DNA from 4 places in the Mesorhizobium sp. M0051 genome. Region 1 is predicted to be linked to each of the others. Evidence: predicted binding sites of a transcription regulator. Region 1 holds the regulator's gene; each other region holds the start of a gene.
The links. Region 1 encodes PhoB, which activates phosphate uptake and scavenging genes when phosphate is short. Its sites were predicted from a motif close to TGTCATNNANCTGTCAT; they were not measured.
Positions count from the first base shown of each region.

Region 2: NKJ90_RS32115 (RNA degradosome polyphosphate kinase) is a predicted target of PhoB. The motif match lies at 3,282-3,298, and genes of this name have one in related genera.
Region 3: NKJ90_RS11310 (PhoX family protein) is a predicted target of PhoB. The motif match lies at 1,856-1,872, and genes of this name have one in related genera.
Region 4: NKJ90_RS08545 (ceramide glucosyltransferase) is a predicted target of PhoB. The motif match lies at 2,134-2,150, and genes of this name have one in related genera.

Region 1 is NZ_JAMYUT010000017.1:68,824-73,569, reverse strand. It holds gene eglC (endo-1,3-1,4-beta-glycanase EglC) at 1-1,344, opposite strand, end outside; gene phoB (phosphate regulon transcriptional regulator PhoB) at 1,880-2,569, opposite strand; gene phoU (phosphate signaling complex protein PhoU) at 2,589-3,296, opposite strand; gene pstB (phosphate ABC transporter ATP-binding protein PstB) at 3,322-4,125, opposite strand; gene pstA (phosphate ABC transporter permease PstA) at 4,122-4,746, opposite strand, start outside.
Region 2 is NZ_JAMYUT010000056.1:873-5,618, forward strand. It holds gene ppx (exopolyphosphatase) at 1-916, opposite strand, end outside; gene NKJ90_RS32115 (RNA degradosome polyphosphate kinase) at 916-3,117, opposite strand; gene NKJ90_RS32120 (zinc-finger domain-containing protein) at 3,362-3,607, shown strand; gene NKJ90_RS32125 (FAD-dependent monooxygenase) at 3,628-4,746, shown strand, end outside.
Region 3 is NZ_JAMYUT010000009.1:6,589-11,334, reverse strand. It holds gene NKJ90_RS11325 (LuxR C-terminal-related transcriptional regulator) at 1-279, shown strand, start outside; gene NKJ90_RS11320 (hypothetical protein) at 355-843, opposite strand; gene NKJ90_RS11315 (hypothetical protein) at 1,161-1,646, opposite strand; gene NKJ90_RS11310 (PhoX family protein) at 1,942-3,945, shown strand; gene NKJ90_RS11305 (flavin-containing monooxygenase) at 4,076-4,746, opposite strand, start outside.
Region 4 is NZ_JAMYUT010000006.1:114,920-119,665, forward strand. It holds gene NKJ90_RS08540 (O-succinylhomoserine sulfhydrylase) at 1-834, shown strand, start outside; gene NKJ90_RS08545 (ceramide glucosyltransferase) at 849-2,000, opposite strand; gene apaG (Co2+/Mg2+ efflux facilitator ApaG/CorD) at 2,253-2,645, shown strand; gene NKJ90_RS08555 (Hsp33 family molecular chaperone) at 2,687-3,718, opposite strand; gene argF (ornithine carbamoyltransferase) at 3,827-4,738, opposite strand.

The DNA.
Region 1 (4,746 bases):
CATCTCCGCTGGAGTAGCCAGATGGTCAGGAGGCTGGCCGGCAATGCCGCCCACCGCGAGATTGGCCAGTATGTACATGGGGTCGTGCATGTCGGACGGCGTCGCCGCTTGGGCGACCTTCACACCGTCATAGGTCCAGACAAGCTCATCCTTTGTCCAGAGCAGGCCATAGGTGTGGAAACCGTCAGTGTCCGCAACGTTCACGGTGGACGAAACCTTCGTGTGCTCTCCCGTCTCATTGGTGTGCGCTGTCATGAAAAGCGTGTTCGGATCCTGACCGCGCGTTTCGACGACGTCCAGCTCCGGCGGCCACGATCCGTCTTCCGGAAGCAGCCAGAAGGCCGGCCAGGCTCCGGCCGTTTCGGGCAGGTCCGCCCGCATTTCGAAATAGCCGTAGGTTTGCGCGAAGGTGTCGTGGGTCGTCAGTATCCCCGATGTGTATTCGTAGTTGTTGATCAGAGGCTTGATGTCCTCCGGCGCCTGCGCGGCGGTGATGGTGAGGACGCCGTTTTCAACGCTGAACGGGTGGACGGAACTCGTCGGCCCGTAATTGGCGTCGATATACCATTGCAACTCGCCATTGCTGCTCAATGTGCTGCCGTTCGGCGCGCCCCACGAGAAATTGGAATTCCACGTGCCGTCCTGCCCGTCCCGAAGGCTCAGCGTGTTGAATTCGTCGGAGAAGGACAGCGTCATTCCGGACTTGTCTATCGGCAGTTCGAACTGGGTGGGCTGCAACTTGTCGATGGTCGTATTCTTGAACACCAGGATCTCGTCAGATCCGAGGTTCAGCATCACGTTCGATTCCACCTGAACCATCTGCGAACGGACGGCGTCGAACGAAGTGAAGTCATAGCCGTTAAGGCGCACCACATCGGTCGCACCGAAATCGAAGATAAGATCGCTCCCATTTCCTTTGGAGATGGCGAAAGTGTCGGCGCCGTCACCGCCGATCAGGACATCATTTCCCTTGCCGCCATCCAGCGTCTGATGACCCGACCCGCCCTTGATGATGTTGTCCAACGCATTTCCGAACGCATATCGATTGGCGCCGGTAACGACCAGGTTCTCGAAATTGTCGGGGAGCTTGTAGCTCATCCAGGTGTCGATCGTGTCGATCCCGGCCCCGGGATCTTCGACCGCCTTATTGTTGGTGGAATAGAGGTGATAGTAGTCATCGCCGGCGCCACCGTACATCGTGACATAGACGCCGGTGTCTCCCCAGAAGGAGTCGTTGCCTGAAGTGCCATGCAGTTCGGCCCCGGCTCCGGTTGCCGAGAACCAATGACTGGACGCGCCGGTGTAGGGAAGAGGAATACCTTTGGCGTTTAAGACCGTGCTCATCAGAAATCCTTCCTCTTTAGTGTCCGACCTGGTCAAATCATTCGGCGCAGCGTCCGGCGACCGCTTTCAAAGCAACGTTGCAACGAACGAGATCGTTCCCGCGGAATCATCATCAGATCCAAGATCGTATTGACTATTCGGAGCACATACAATCAATAAAGAAGAGGGAAACTCGCTCTTAGTCGGATGCAATTTTTAATAAAATTGCGAATTTATGCGAAACCACATCCTCTAGCGGGCACATAGCCATATTAGTTCAAATTGTTTCTTGAGGCGCGCGACTTTGATCGGAGGTCTGCGGGCAAGATAGCAATGTGACCAACTAAAGTGTCACGGGCCGTGCTTCCTGCGGCCAGCCTGGCAGAAAAGCGAATTGGGAGATCGGAAGGCAATCGCCAGCCAGTCAAGGTACGCGCGAGCCCGCGACCGCGAAGGGCAGTTTAGACTTCGATGCCGCCTGCTTGAATGTCTGCCATCGCGTGGCCATTGGCGACGACCTGCTGATCGAATTTGAACCTTGGTTCCGATCTATCGGCTAGTCTTCCCTGATCGCGTAGCCTGCGCCCCGAATGGTGCGGATGACGTCGGGCATGCGGCCGTTGTTGACGGCTTTGCGCAGCCGCCCGACATGCACGTCTACCGTGCGTTCGTCGATGTAGATCGTTTCGCCCCAGACGTTGTCGAGCAGCTGGCTGCGCGAGAACACGCGGCCGGGATGGCGCATCATGAATTCGAGCAGGCGGAATTCGGTCGGCCCGAGCCGGATCTCGCTCTTCTTGCGATAGACCCGGTGCGATTCTCGATCGAGCACGATGTCGCCGACCTTCAGCACGCTGGACAGCAGTTCCGGCTTGGCACGGCGCAGCAGCGCCTTGACCCTGGCCATGAACTCCGGTGTCGAAAACGGCTTTACCAGATAATCGTCGGCGCCGGTCGAGAGGCCCCGCACGCGATCGCTCTCCTCGCCGCGCGCGGTCAGCATGATGATCGGCAGCCGCTCGGTCTCGGGACGCATTCGCAGGCGCCGGCAGAGTTCGATGCCGGAGACCGCCGGTACCATCCAGTCGAGCACCAGAAGGTCAGGCACGTTCTCCTGCAGCCGGATCTCGGCCTCGTCGCCGCGCGTCACGACCTCGACCTGATAGCCCTCGGACTCCAGATTGTAACGGAGCAGCACGCCTAGCGGCTCCTCGTCCTCCACCACCATGATGCGTGGCGCGATCATCGGCTGGTTACCCCTGTCGTCATGCCGCGGGCGCGGACATTGTCGTCTCGTCCTGTTTCGGACGATTGGCCGGCAGCTGCGTGCCGGTCAAAACATAATAGGCATTTTCCGCGATGTTGGTGACATGGTCGCCGATGCGCTCGAGGTTCTTGGCGCAGAACAAAAGATGCGTGCACGCGGTGATGTTGCGCGGGTCTTCCATCATATAGGTGAGAAGCTCGCGGAACACGGAGGTGTATTTGACGTCGATGCGTTCGTCGTCGGCACGCAGTTTCGCCAGCGCGGCGGCGTCACGCGCCGCATATTCCTCGATGACGCCCTGCACCTGGATCAGCACCAGTTGTGCCATTCCATCGATCGAGTGCGAAAGGTCGCGCGGCGTGACGCTGAGGCCGACAGTGCCGACACGCTTGGCGATGTTCTTGGCAAGGTCGCCGATGCGTTCGAGATCGCCGGCCATGCGGATAGAACCGACGACATGGCGCAGATCATCGGCCATCGGCTGCCGCTTGGCGATCAGCGTGATTGCGCGGTCGTCGAGCTCGCGCTGGCGCGCGTCCATGATCGCATCATCGGAGACGACGCGCTGTGCCAAGGCGTTGTCGGAATTCAAGAGCGCCTTGGTCGCACCGCCGACCATCGAGCTGGCGAGATCGCCCATGTCGCTGATGAGCTTGCTGATCTGACCGAGATCCTCGTCGAAAGAAGCGACTGTATGTTCGCTCATGATCCTGTTCCTCGTATGCCTGAGCTCAGCCGAAGCGGCCGGTGATGTAGTCCTGCGTGCGCTTCTCGCGGGGCGACGTGAATATCCTCTCCGTGCGGTCGAACTCGACCAGCTCGCCCAGATACATGAAGGCCGTCTGCTTCGATACGCGCGCCGCCTGCTGCATGTTGTGGGTGACGATGACGATCGTGTAATCGGCTTGCAACTCGTCGATGAGCTCCTCGATCTTGGCGGTCGACAGCGGGTCGAGCGCCGAAGCGGGCTCGTCGAGCAGGATGACTTCCGGCTTCACCGCTACGGTGCGGGCGATGCAGAGCCGCTGCTGCTGACCGCCGGAGAGGCTGAGGCCGCTGGCGTCAAGCTTGTCCTTGACCTCGGTCCAGAGTGCCGCGCGCTTCAGCGCCTGCTCGACGCGGCCGTCCATCTCCGACTTGTTCAGCTTCTCGTAGAGCCTGATGCCGAACGCGATGTTTTCATAGATCGACATCGGAAATGGCGTCGGCTTCTGGAACACCATGCCGATCTTGGTGCGCAGCAGGTTGAGGTCCTGCGAGCGGTCGAGAACGTTCTGGCCGTCGAGCAGCACCTGACCTTCGGCCGTCTGCTTGGGATAGAGCTCGTAGATGCGGTTGAAGACGCGCAGCAGCGTCGACTTCCCGCAGCCCGAAGGCCCGATGAAGGCGGTGACGCTGCGCTCCGGCAAGGACAGCGTAATGTCCTTCAGCGCCTTCGATTGGCCGTAGTAGAAGTTGAGGTTCTTGACCTCGATCTTGGCCTTGGCGGTGGCCTCGGCGGCGATCGTCATGTCTGGAGACAACATCTGGCTCATTTGTCCTCTCTGCGTCCGGTCAGGCTGCGCGCAACGATGCTGAGCGCAAGAACCGTCAATGTGATGATGAGTGCGCCGGTCCATGCCAGTTGCTGCCATTCCTCGTAGGGGCTGAGAGCGAACTGGAAGATGGTGACAGGCAGGCTGGCCATCGGCGCGTTGAGATTGCTCGACCAGAACTGGTTGTTGAGCGCCGTGAAGAGCAGTGGTGCCGTCTCGCCGGAGATACGGGCGATCGACAGCAATATGCCGGTGACAATGCCCGATAGCGCGGCGCGGTAGGCGACCGACTTGATGACCACCCAGCGCGGTGCGCCGATCGCGGTGCCGGCTTCGCGCAAGGCGTTCGGCACCAAATTGAGCATGTCTTCGGTGGTGCGTACCACCACCGGAATGACGAGGATGGTGAGCGCGACAGCACCGGCGATTGCCGAGAAATGCCCCATCGGCCGCACCATAAGTTCGTAGACGAACAGGCCGATGATGATCGACGGCGCCGACAGCAGGATGTCGTTGATGAAGCGCACCACGGTGGTCAGCCTGGAAAAGCGACCGTATTCGGCCATGTAGGTGCCGGCCAGCACTCCGATCGGCGTGCCGACGATGACGGCGATGATCGTC
Region 2 (4,746 bases), on a different contig from region 1:
CGAGCAGCGAATAGAGAAAGCCTTCGCGGACGCCGAGCGCCGAGACGATGATCTTCGACGGCTGCATCGCCGCCATGATTTCCTGCAGCACGATGGCGCCATAAGGCAGCAGCGAACGGCGGTTCTTGGAAACGCCTTCGATCCCCTTGACCTTCTCGATCTCGGCCTTGGCGACCTGCTTGAGGAAGTTCGACGCGCTTTCGGCTGATATCTCGTAGTGATGCATGACGCCAAGCGGATAGTTGGTCATTTCCATGTGCAGCCGGGCGAGATTTCGCCAGGTTCCGCCTACGGCGTAGAAGGGCCTGCCCCGACCGCCTTTCAACAGCTTGGCCCTCGCGAGTTCGTCACGCGCGATCTTGGCCGCCTGGGTCAGCGAGTTCTTCGCCATGTCCTGCAGGCGCAGGCCGCCCAGCGGCAGCGTTATGCCGTCACCGATCGCTTCGCCGTTGACATCGACCAGTTCGAGGCTGCCGCCACCCAGATCGCCGGCGATGCCATCGGCCGGATGGAAGCCGGAAATGACGCCAAGCGCCGAATAATAGGCTTCCTGACGGCCGCTGATCACACGGATCTCGGTCTTGAGCACATCTTCGGCGCGGTGGATGAAATCGGGACCGTTGATAGCCTCACGGGCGGCAGCGGTGGCCAGCACATACATCTGTTCGGCGCCGGCCTGGTCGGAGAGCGCACGAAAGCGGCGGAACTCTTCCATCGAGCGCGTCACCGCCTCGGGGTCGAGCTTGCCGGTCGAAACGATGCCTCGGCCGAGACCGGCGAGCATCTTTTCGTTGAACAGCATGGTCGGCGAGCGCGACAGCCCCTCATAGACGACGAGACGGATCGAATTCGATCCGATGTCGATGATGGACAGCGGTCGACGGTCCTGCAACCGGCCTTGGGAATTAGACAGCATCAGCCGGACGCTGCGGCGTTCTTCTTGCGGCGCTTGAATTGCGCGATGCGCTTGGGCGCGTGCGACTTCAGCGCGTCACCCCGTCCCGACAGGCTCGGATTGGTCATGAAATATTCCTGCGCGTTGAACGGTTCCTCGCCCTCCTCCAGCACCACGCGCCGGGAAGTTCCATCAGCCAATACGTCGAAACTTTGCTGATTGTCCATGATGTTGCCAAGCATGATCTGGCCAAGGATCTGTTCATGCACAGTTGGGTTGATGATCGGCACCATGGTTTCGACGCGGCGGTCGAGATTGCGCGGCATGAGGTCCGCCGACGAGATGTAGACGACAGCCTCGTCCGACGGCAGGCCGTGACCGTTGCCGAAGCAATAGATGCGGCTGTGCTCGAGAAACCTTCCGACGATCGATTTTACACGAATGTTCTCCGAAAGGCCCGGAACCTGCGGCCGCAGGCAGCAGATGCCGCGCACGACAAGGTCGATCTCGACTCCGGCGCGGCTGGCATCATAGAGCGCGTCGATGATGATCGGGTCAACGAGCGCATTCATCTTCATCCAGATGCGCGCCGGCTTGCCTTCCACGGCATAGGCAATCTCATCGGCAACGTGCTTCAGGATGCGGCTTCTCAGCGTGAACGGCGAGATCGCCAGACGCATTTCGTCCGTCGGCTCGGCATAACCGGTGATGAAATTGAAGAGCTGGGCGACATCGCGGGCAATCGTCGGATCGGTGGTGAAGAAGGACAGGTCGGTGTAAATGCGGGCGGTGACCGGATGGTAGTTGCCGGTGCCGAGGTGCACATAGTTGCGCAACTTGCCGTCCTCGCGCCGCACCACCAGCGACATCTTCGCATGTGTCTTCAGTTCGAGAAACCCGAACACGACCTGCACGCCTGCACGCTCCAGGTCGCGCGCCCAGCGGATGTTGGCTTCCTCGTCGAAGCGCGCCTTGAGCTCGACCAGCGCCGTGACCGATTTGCCGGCCTCGGCCGCGTCGACCAGCGCGCGCACGATCGGGCTGTCATTGGAGGTGCGGTAAAGCGTCTGCTTGATCGCCACCACTTCCGGGTCTGCCATCGCCTGACGCAGGAACTGCACCACCACATCGAAGGATTCATACGGATGGTGGACGACGATGTCCTTCTCGCGGATGGCGGCGAAACAGTCGCCGCCGTGCTCGCGAATGCGTTCGGGAAAGCGCGGATTGTAGGGGGTGAATTTGAGATCGTCGCGGGGAACGGCGACGATTTCGGAAATCTGGCTGAGCGCCAGCGGACCGGTGAGCACGCTGATGCGGCTCGACGAGACGCCAAGCTCGCCAGCGACGAAATCGCGCAGTTCCGCCGGCATCAGTATGTCGAACTCGATCCGGATCACCGAACCGCGGCGGCGCCGCTTCAGCGCCGTCTCGAACAGGCGCACTAGATCCTCGGACTCCTCCTCGACCTCGATATCGCTGTCGCGGATGATGCGGAACGTGCCCGAGCCCTTGACCTCATAGCCAGGGAAGAGCTTGCCGATATACAGGCCGACCGCTTCTTCCAGCGGGATGAAGCGGACATGGCGTTTGCGGTCCGGCAGACGGATGAAGCGCTTGAGCGCCACCGGCAGGCGCAGCAGCGCGCTCATCTCTTCGCCGTTCTTGCGATGACGCAGTTGCAGCGCCATCGAGAAGCCGAGATTGGGGATGAACGGGAACGGGTGCGCCGGGTCGATCGACAGCGGTGTCAGCACCGGAAACACCTGCTCCTGGAAATGGTCTTCCAGCCAGATTTTCTCGTCCTTGGTGAGCGCGTCGCGGGTAATGGTCTCGATGCCCTCCTTGTTGAGCAGCACCGTGAGCGCAGACAGGCTCTTCTGCTGGTCTTCCTGCAGCCGCTCGACCTCGCGCAGCAGCTGTTCCAGCTGCTGTTCGGGGGTGCGCCCGTCAGGACTTTTCAGCACGATGCCTTCGCGCACCTGGCCGGCGAGGCCGGCGACGCGCACCATGAAGAACTCGTCGAGATTGGCGGCCGAGATCGACAGGAAACGGACACGCTCCAGCAGCGGATGATTGAGGTTCAGCGATTCTTCGAGAACGCGCCGGTTGAACTGCAGCCAGGAAAATTCGCGATTGACGAAACGATCCGGATTGCCGCCTTCCGGGCTTGCCGCCTCGACGTTGATGAATTCGCTCTGCACCGGCTTCAGTTCGTTCATATTCCGCTCTTCCACACAGTCTGCCGGCTAGGGCGCCGCGCGTCCTCGAGGACGCGCAAAGGACGCTCTACCACTCCAGGGCAACGCATGATCCCTTCCGAAAACCGAAGTCGGTTTTCCGGGTCATGCGTTAACCGGCTTAACTTATCCTCTGACAGGCTTTTGCGACAGTTTCATTTCATCGAACTTGCAAAGACGCCTGTTATGATCCAGATGCAGAAGAGACTGCGTTAAGGAGACGACGATGGCAGGCGGTTCCATTCCCCACTTCCAGAACGATGCGGGCTACCCGGCTATCGACATCGGCGTCAAGGAATTCATGTGCACGGGCGCCAACCCGCCTTTCGATCACCCGCATGTGTTTCTCGACATGGGCGACGACAATGAAAAAGTCTGCCCCTATTGCTCGACGCTGTACCGCTATTCGCCCAAGCTGAAGGCGACGGAAACGCTGCCGGCCGGCTGCATCTATATCGACCAGGCTGCCTGATTCTTTTCGCGACAAGCTCGATGAACGACATGCGTTCCCGGCAAATTCTCATCGCCGGGGCGGGCGTCGCCGGGCTGACCGCAGCGCTTGTTTTCGCCAAACACGGCTATTCCGTGCAGGTGTTCGAACAGGCTCAACGCCTGGAAGCAGTAGGCGCCGGCCTCCAGCTTTCTCCCAACGCGACGCGCATCCTGGGCCAGCTTGGAGTGCTCGACCGGCTGCTGCCGGCAGCGGTGCGGCCGGAAGCCGTGGTCTTGAAGGACGCAGCGACGCTGCGCGAACTGGCACGCGTGCCGTTGGGGCAAGTCGCCGAGACGCGCTGGCAGCTGCCCTATCTCGTCGCCCACAGGGCCGACCTGCAGAGTGCACTGATGGCGCGTGCCGACGAGATCGCCGACATCAAGATCGTCACTGGGGCCCGCCTCCACGGTTTTGCCACCGGAGCCCATGGCATCACCGCGACGGTTGAGATCGACGGCAAATCCATCGCGGCCGAGGGGTTCCTGCTGGTCGGCGCCGATGGCGTTTGGTCCTCGGTGCGCGGGCTTGTCGACGCGGCAAAGGGGGCTGCCTCGCCAAGAAGTCGCTTTTCCGGCGAACTGGCCTGGCGCACGACCATTGCCGCGCTGAGTGCCGCAGGGCAGGCGTTCGCGGCGATCGGCGCTCCGGACTGCGTCACCACCTTCCTGCACCGGGGCTTCCATATGGTCGCCTATCCCGTCAGCGGGGGTGACGCCTTCAATCTCGTCGCCTTCACCAAGGGCGAACGCATTGCCGAAGGCTGGTCCGGCCATGCCGATCCCGGCATCCTCGCCGGCGCAGTGCGCGGCACCGCGCCTGGCCTTGCAAGACTGGTGGAAGGGGCTGGCCCGTGGCTGACCTGGCCGCTTCATACGGTCGACCAGAAGCGACCCTGGACAATGCCGGACGGCATCGCGCTGATCGGCGACGCCGCACATGCGATGACGCCGTTCGCAGCGCAAGGCGCGGCCATGGCGATCGAGGATGCGGCGACACTTGCCGATATCATTGCCGACTTCCCTGCCGATCCGGCACAAAGCCTACAAATCTGGGAGAACCTGCGGCGGCCGCGCGTCGCCAGGGTCGCACGCCGCGGCGCCATCAACCGCCTTGCCTGG
Region 3 (4,746 bases), on a different contig from region 1:
CTTTCGCCGACGCTCTCGGCTCGCCTGCTTTCGGATCTCCAGTCCCAGCATCCGACCAACGGCAATGCGGACCGGCTGCGGCAACTCACGGAACGGCAGACGGAAATTCTGCGGCTGGTGGCGGAGGGGCTAAGCAACAAGGAAGTCGCGTTGCGGCTGGAGCTGCAGGAGAAGACCGTCAAGCATCACATGACCGGGGTGCTGTCGAAACTCAATGTGCGCAACCGCACCGAAGCGGCTTTGATGATGCGTGAGCTGCGCGACCGCAACCAGTCTTAAACCCCCAAACGAGGTCACCTCCGCCGGGGGCGACGGAGGTGACGTGTGAGGCCGGCCGTTGCCTGTTGGTCGGCTTCACAAGGCCTTGAGACGGCCGACGTCGGCTGGTGTGGCCCGGCGGTCGATGATCGTGCGACCGAGCGCATCCTCCATCCTGAAACGACCGTTCTCGAGCTTTTCCGTTATGCCGTCGGGATGCCGGATCGTGATCTTGTTGCCTGTCACGTCGACCTCGTCGCCGGTCGTTGCATTGACATGGCTCGCGCTGTTGCCGTTCTTACCCTTGTTGGCACCCGACTTGCCGGCATTGCCACTGTTGCCATTCCCGCTGCTGCTGCTGCTGTTGCCGCCACTGCTACCGCTATTGCCGCCGCCGCCATTTCCGCCACCGCCGTTTCCACCGCCGCCGCCGTTGCCGCCACCCTTGCCGGCCTGTGCGCTGGCGCCGTAAATCGCGGGTACGGAGCCGTGGAAGGCAATTTGATAGGGAGCGATGGTCAACGCCAGCGCAGCCGCGGATCTAAGCGCAAGCCGGCAACAAGGCGTTGTGAGCGATCTGTGCATCCTGATCTCCGTCGATTGAGCCCGGCGCGCCCACCCTCAACGTTGCAGTTGCAACCAACATCGCCGAAAGACGCGGTGCCCGGAAGCGACCGCCGACCGTTGCCGTTGTCACCCAGGACCTTTGCAAGCGCAAGATTGGACTAAAGTCCTAATCGCATGCTATATTAGCTTTGTATGAACGGCGCCGCGATCGCCATCGTCGAGCGGGATACTGGGTTTCCATGATGCCTGACGACGGCAAACGCCGAACATCAAGTCACCTCCGCCGGGGGCGGCGGAGGTGACTGCGAAGCAGGCCGTTGCCTGGGTGGCCTGCCTCACAAAGCCTGAAGACGACTGTAATCGCGCGCCGTCGCTGCACGTTCGACGATCGTTCGGCCGAGCGCATCCTTCATCTCGAAACGGCCGTTCGCGATCTCTTCGGTGGTGCCATCGGGATGCTGTACCTCGATCTTGTTGCGATCCACGTCAACCTTGTCGCCAGTGGCCGCGTTGACATGATGGCCGGCTCCGCCATCGTTTTGGCTTTTTCCGGATCCGGAATTGTCGGTGGCGCTATGATCGTTGCTGGCGCCGTCGTCGCCGCCACCAGACCCGGAATTGCCGCTGTTTCCGCTGCCGCCGCTTCCGCCGCTTCCACCAGCGCCACCATCATGTCCGCTATCCTTGGCGTGTGCGGCTGCGGCAATGAGGCCGGGCGCGGAGCCGTTGAAGGCGAGTTGATAGGGGGCGACAGCCAGCGCCAATGCCGATGTTGCTCTCAGAGCCAGCCAACGAAAGCGGGCGGGGGTCGATCCGCGCATCACGGATCCTCCTATACATCAGGCCGATGCCGGCTTTGGCAAGCGGCCGACTATTGCCGGCATAGTGGCCTTGGCATAGGGGGCCCACGACCAATGCCGCGCCGACAGGGACCTTTGCTCGGCCTGAGCAGGACTTTGGTCCCTCGCGTCGCTCGGTTGCGAAAAGGGTCGGCTGGCGGGTCGTGAAATCCGGTGAAAGCGACTGGAGATGTCACGAAAATGTGATCGACCGGCTATAAGGGGTTAAACAGGCAACACGCTCCAGCCATCGCCCAAAGCCAGAGGCAAGTCCCAAATGACCGAAAAACGCTCCCCCGACGCCCGATTCCGCACCAGCCTGCTCGAGGAAAACGACGGCCCCGCAACCAACCCTACGGACAACCGCACCATGGGCGAGATCATCGCCGCGCGGTTCTCGCGCCGTGGCTTCCTCAAAGGTTCACTGGCCGTCTCGGCCATCGCCGCAACCGTTAGTCCGCTGGCGCTGGTCAGTGCGGACGAGGCCCGGGCCGCAGAAGGCTCCGCCTTCGCGTTCGACGAGTTGGAGGCCGGCATCGACGACAAGCACCATGTTGCACCCGGCTACGACGCCGATGTGCTGTTACGCTGGGGCGATCCGCTGTTTGCCGATTCACCGGAGTTCGACCCGACGAAACAGTCGGCGCAGGCGCAGGCGAAACAATTCGGCTACAACAACGACTATGTCGGCTATCTCCCGATCGACGGTTCGGCCGAACACGGCCTGCTGGTCGTCAACCACGAATACACCAACCCGCATCTGATGTTCCCGGGCATCGTCAGGATCGTCGACAAGGACGGCAAGAAGTCGGCCGAGGTCGCACCGCTCTCTAAGGAGCAGGTCGATGTCGAGATGGCAGCCCACGGCGGCACCATCGTCGAGATCCGCAAGGTCTCGGGCAAATGGCAGGTGGTGCGCGACGGCAAGCTCAACCGCCGCATCACCTCCAACACCGAAATGGCGCTGTCCGGTCCGGTCGCCGGCCACGACCGCGTCAAGACCAATGCCGACCCGTCCGGCACCAAGGTGTTCGGCACGTTCAACAACTGCGCCGGCGGTGTCACCCCCTGGGGCACCTATGTGATGGCCGAGGAGAACATCCACGGCTATTTCTCCGGCGACCTGCCGGAGGGCCACAAGGAGGCCGCCAACTACAAACGCCTGGGCATTCCCGAAGGCGCCTATGAGTGGGCCGCACATTACGACCGTTTCGACCTTGCCAAGGAGCCCAACGAGGCCAATCGCTTCGGCTGGATCGTCGAGGTCGATGTCAACGACCCGACCTCGACGCCGAGGAAGCGCACCGCCATGGGCCGCTTCAAGCACGAGGGCGCCGAATCGATCGTCGCCAAAGATGGCCGCGTCGTCTTCTATCTCGGCGACGACGAGCGCTTCGACTATGTCTACAAATTCGTCACCAAGGGTACGTTCGATCCGAACGACCATGCCGCCAACAAGGATCTGCTCGACGACGGCACGCTGCATGTCGCCAAGTTCGCCGAGGACGGTTCGGTCGAATGGCTGCCGATCGTCTTCGGCCAGGCGCCGCTGACGACCGAAAACGGCTTTGCCAGCCAGGCCGACGTGCTGATCGAGACACGGCGCGCCGCCGACCTGCTCGGCGCCACCAAGATGGACCGCCCCGAAGACATCCAGCCCAATGGTGTCAACGGAAAGGTCTATGTCATGCTGACCAACAATTCGAAGCGCAAGGCCGACCAGGTCGATGCCGCCAACCCGCGCGCCGAAAACACCTTCGGCCACATCATCGAGATATCGGAGGATGGCGGCGATTTCACTGCCACCAAGGGCAAGTGGGAAGTGCTTTTGAAATGCGGCGATCCCTCGGTGGCCGATGTCGGCGCCACCTTCTCGACGGCAACGACGGCCAATGGCTGGTTCGGCATGCCCGACAATTGCGCGGTCGATTCGGCTGGGCGCCTATGGGTGGCCACCGACGGCCAGGGCCCGAAAGCCACCGGCCGCACCGACGGCCTGTGGGCGGTCGACACCGAAGGCTTGGCGCGGGCGACCTCGAAACTGTTCTTCCGCGTGCCGATCGGCGCCGAAATGTGCGGCCCGCTGTTCGCGCCCGACGACCAGACTGCCTTTGTCGCCGTCCAGCATCCGGGCGACGGCGGCGAGGACTGGGAGCCGTTCGGCCGCCCGTCCTATTACGAGGACCTGTCGACGCGCTGGCCCGACTTCAAGCCCGACATGCCAGTGCGGCCGGCGGTGGTCGCGATCACCAGACAGGGCGGCGGCAAGATCGCGGTCTGATATTAAAGCGCGTCGCGTCGAAATGGATCCATGCGACGCGCTTTAGGTCTTTGTTTCCATGCACAATGCCGGAATGGTCGAGGAGGACTTGATGATTGAGGTCGTCGAGTCCCGGCGGCTCGAACCGAAATCAGCGTGAGGCACCGGATGAGGCGCCAGCGGCACCTGCAATCCGTTTGGCGATCGCCTTGGCCAGGATGCCGGCATTGGCGAAACAGCCGCGAATGCTTGGCCGCATGCCGGTGAACCACAGGCCGGGGAATTTCGGATCGGATTGGCCGCCATTGAAGAGCGGAACGCCCTTGCCGTCGAGCACGCCGAGCTTGCCGACCATGGGCTCCAGCCCGGTGCGATAGCCCGTCGCGGCAATGACGATGTCGGGATAGACCAGGCTGCCATTGGCCAATATCACGCCGTCGCGGGTGAATTCCCGTATGGCCGGCACCACGGTGATCTTGCCCGATTTGATGGCGCTGACGGCGCCGTCGTCGGCGGCGATCGCTGTGTAGTCCGAGGTCAACCGGCTGGCGCCGCCCGAGGGCGCTGGCGGAAGGCCGAATTTGGTCAGGTCGCCGAAGACCAGGCGCTGCGTTGCTGCCATCACCGCATCGGCGATCCGCAACGGCAAGCGCGCCATGAGCGGCGAAAGCCTATGCACGGCGATCTTGCTGATCCGCTTGGGCAGCAAAGCGGGGCCGTTGCGGGCCGACAGCCAGATGGCTGCCGTGGCTATGCCGGCCAGATGATTGAGCGCGTCGAAACCCGAATTGCCGGCGCCTACGACCAGCACTTTTTGGCTCG
Region 4 (4,746 bases), on a different contig from region 1:
GTGGTCGAGACGCTGGCGCCAAGATACGGCATCGAGGCGACGCTGGTCGACGGCACCGACATCGCCAATTGGGAAAAGGCGGTCAAGCCGAACACCAAGCTGTTCTTTCTGGAAAGCCCGACCAACCCGACGCTGGAGGTGATCGATATCGCCGCGGTTGCCTCGCTCGCCAATTCCATCGGCGCCAGGCTGATCGTCGACAATGTCTTTGCCACGCCCTTGCAACAGAAGCCCTTGCAACTCGGCGCCCACATCGTCGTCTATTCGGCGACCAAGCACATTGACGGCCAGGGGCGCTGTCTCGGCGGCGTCATCCTGTCGGACAAGAAGTGGATCGACGAGAACCTGCATGACTATTTCCGCCACACCGGGCCCAGCCTGTCGCCCTTCAACGCCTGGACGCTGCTGAAGGGCCTGGAGACGCTGCCGCTGCGCGTGCGCCAGCAGACGGAAAGCGCCGGCAAGATCGCGGATTTCCTGGCCGAGCGGCCGGAAATCGCCCGCGTCATCTATCCCGGCCGCGCCGACCACCCGCAGGCTGATGTCGTAGAGAAGCAGATGTCGGGCGGCTCGACGCTGATCTGCCTGGATGTCAAAGGCGGCAAGCAGGCGGCCTTCGCCTTGCAGAACGCGCTCGACATCGTGCTGATCTCCAACAATCTCGGCGATGCCAAGAGCCTGATCACCCATCCGGCGACGACAACTCACAAGAACCTGAGCGATGAGGCGCGCGCCGAACTCGGCATCGGGCCGGGCACGCTCAGACTGTCGGTTGGCCTGGAAGACACCGAAGATCTGCTTGAGGATATCGCGCAGGCGCTAAAGGCCAAATAGCAAGCCTTTGGCTTTCAGGCGCCGGATGGCGTCTCTTCCAGCTTGGCCGCCTTGGTGCCGATGGTCATCGCGTTGCCGCGCCACTCGACGGCACCGCCGAGCCAGCCGCGCGCCCACATCGCAGGCAGGATCAGGTCGCGCGTGGCCATCGCCGCGACCATGCGTGGCGACAGGCACCAGCCCTTTGACCGGGCCAGGACGCACTCGGGAAGGTAGAAGGCTGCCAGTACGGCAATGGCGGTTGCCCAGGGGCTGATGCCTCCGCTTGCCGCCGCGATCAGCGCCAGCACCAGCGGCACCACTGCGCCGGTCAGGATTTCAGGCGTGAAGAACAGCGGAAAGGTGACGCGGCGCAGGCGCGCCCAACGGGCCTGGCGCGACCAGATCTCGCCAAATGTGCGCCGGCCGAGCGGCTGCTCGAAGGGCGCGGCGACGAGATTGACGCGCAGGCCGAGGCCATTGACCAGCTTGGTCGCTGCGGCGTCCTCGGCGATCTCGGCGGCCAGCGCGCGAATGCCGCCATTGGCATCGAGAATCGGCTTGTTCCAGAGCATGCTCTTGCCTTGGGCAAAGCCAAGCCCAAGCGCCTCGCCCGCATATTGCCAGCGCGCCTGCAGCGTGTTGAGGAAAGCGCATTCGACTTCAGCCCAGAAGCCGGCCGGTCGCGAGCCGATTGGCGTCGAGCAGACAAGGCCGGTATTGGGTCGCCATGCAGCCATCAGGTGCTGGACGTAGTCTCTCGGCATCAGCACGTTGGAATCGGCCAGGACAACCCAGTCGTGCCGCGCCGCTTCCCAGCCCTTGACGCAATTGTTGAGCTTCGGATTGGCGCTGATACGGTCGTCGCCGACCAGCAGCCGGGCCGGCACCTTGGGAAACCGGGCAATCGCCCTGTTTATCAGCCTGACCACTGGATCGTCGGCATGGGCAACACAGAAGATCAGCTCGTAACGCGGCCAGTTGAGCGAGAAGGCGCGCTCCAACGTCTCGAGGGTGAACGGCTCAACGCCACGCGACGGCACGACGATCGACACCGGCCGCGGCTTGCCGGCCGGCGGCGCCATAGCGCGGCGCCGTTTCAGACGCGAAGCCGCAAGCACGATGCTGGCGAGATTTGAGAGGATGAGAGCAATTGAAAGCGTGGCGACTACGAGAGTGAGTTCCATCGAGATCCGGTAACTCCAGAAAAACCGGCCCGCCAGAACAATCTAGCCGGCATGACGACTGATCTCAACAGTTCGACAGAGCGCCCGAGTCGCGCGGCATTGATTGGCGCACACCATCATTGATCATTGTCACGTGTCACTTAAATGACATTCTTTGCCGGCACCTGCCCTGCAGACCGCGACGATAGGACGCGCACCGTTGACCGGCCACCACGGAGCGCCGAAAGTTGCCGGATTGTATTGGAGCCGCTTATGTACAGCGCCGTCACGCGCAACATCGAAGTGCAGGTCAGGCCGTTCTATCTGGAGGATCGCTCGGATCCGTCCGAGAACCGCTATGTCTGGGGCTATCAGATAACGATCGACAATCAGTCGGACGATTCCGTCCAGCTGTTGTCGCGCTATTGGCACATCACCGATGGCACTGGGCGGGTCGAAGAGGTACGCGGCCCCGGCGTCGTCGGCGACCAGCCCGAACTCAATCCCGGCGACAGCTACCAGTACACGTCCGGTTGCCCGCTCTCGACACCGTCCGGCATCATGGTCGGGCACTACACGATGCGCAACAAGCGGGGCGAGACGTTCGACATCGCCATCCCCGCATTTTCACTCGACCTGCCGGGGACGCGTCGGACCGTGAATTAGCGTCCTTCTCCCGTCGCTATACGGGAGAAGGAAGGGACACTCTACTGCGCCGCAAACTCCGCCGGGTCGAAGTCATATTGCTTCGAGCAGAATTCGCAGGCGACGTGGATGCCGCCGTCCTCGGTGCTGTCCTTGATCTCCTGGGCGGAAAAACCCTCGAGGATGCCGCGGATCTTGTCCCGGGAGCACGAGCACAGGTCGGCGACCGGAACGCCGCCGAAAACGCGCACGCCATGCTCGTGGAACAGCCTGTAGAGCAGCCGCTCGGCGCCGATGGTCGGATCGATCAGTTCAGTCGGCTCGGTGGTGCCGAGCAGCGCCAGCAACTCCTGCCAGGAATTGTCGGCCGGATCGTGGATCTCCTCGCGCGGATCGCCATCGCCGCCCGGCAGATCCGGCACGCGCATGCGCTCGGGCGACTGTGGCAGGAACTGCGCCAGGATGCCACCGGCGCGCCACTGCTCACGGGTGCCGCCCGGGCCGGGCGTCAAGAGCTTGGCCACCGACAGCCTGAGATCGGTCGGAATCTGCTCCGACTGACGGAAATAGGTACGCGCCGCATCTTCCAGCGTCTCGCCGTCGAGTTGGACGATACCCTGATAGCGCTGCGTGTGGGCGCCCTGATCGATGGTCAGCGCCAGCACGCCCGTGCCGAGCAGGGTCTGCTGGGACGTTTCGCCCGCCGCGACCAGCGCCTCCAGCCGGTCGGCATCGAAACGTGCATAGGCGCGCAGCGCCGAGGGCGTGGAAAAATCCGCGACCAGCATGTCGACAGGCCCGTCGGTGCGGGTCTGCAGGATGAACTTGCCCTCGAATTTGAGCGAGGTGCCGAGCAGCACCGTCAGCACGCACGCCTCCGCCAGCAGCCGGGCGACCGGCTCGGGATAATCGTGGCGGCTGAGGATGGCATCGAGCATCGGCCCGAGTTGGACGGTGCGGCCGCGCACGTCGAGCGGGCCGACTTCGAAGGGCACGACATGATCGTCGCCGGCGTAGCCGAATTCGCCGAGTTTGGGGTGATGTTCAGTCACTCGATAGGTTTCCAACATAACAAAGCTCCAGGGCGCGGCCATGCCGCCCTCTCGGGAGCATGCGTCGAAACGCGCTTGATTTGCGTGATGCGGCGCAAATAGGCATCACGCGCCCGGAGATCAAGCTCCCAGAGATCAAGCTCCCAGAGATCAAGCGCCGAGGCACCAGGCGAGCACGGCCTTCTGGGCATGGAGCCGGTTCTCGGCCTCGTCGAAGACCACCGAGTGCGGCCCGTCGATGACTTCGTCGGTCACCTCTTCGCCGCGATGCGCCGGCAGGCAGTGCATGAACAGCGCGTCCGGCTTGGCCCTGGCCATGAGCTTGGCATTGACCTGGTAGGGCGAGAACACGTTGTGGCCGCGGGCGCGATGCTCCTGGCCCATCGACACCCAGCAATCGGTGACGATGCAGTCGGCCTGGTCGACAGCTTCCTCGGGCGAACGGGTGAAATGCAGCTTGCCGCCATGCGCCTGCGACCAGTCGATATGCTTTTGTGCCGGTTCGCTTCCCTCGGGGACGGCGACGTTGAGATTGAAGCGGAAGCGCGCAGAGGCCTCGAGCAGCGAATGCAGCACATTGTTGCCGTCGCCGGTCCAGGCGATGGTTTTGCCGGCGACCGGACCTCGATGCTCCTCGAACGTCATGATATCGGCCATCAGCTGGCAGGGATGGGTGTCGTCAGTCAGTCCGTTGATCACCGGCACGGTTGCGTTCTCGGTCAGCTCCAGCAGCCGCTCATGCGAGGTGGTGCGGATCATGATCGCGTCGACATAGCGCGACAGCACCTTGGCGGTGTCGGCGATGGTCTCGGAACGGCCGAGCTGCATCTCGGTGCCGGTCAGCATGATGGTCTCGCCGCCAAGCTGGCGCATACCGACGTCGAAGGACACACGCGTGCGCGTCGACGGCTTGTCGAAGATCATCGCCAGCACCTTGCCTTCGAGCGGCTTGGTGCGCTCGCCAGCCTTGAGGCGGGCCTTTCGCACCACCGCATCGTCCAGCATCAGGCGCAGATCGCCTTCGGAGACAGCGGAAAGATCGGTGAAATGGCGAACTGACATCAGCAATG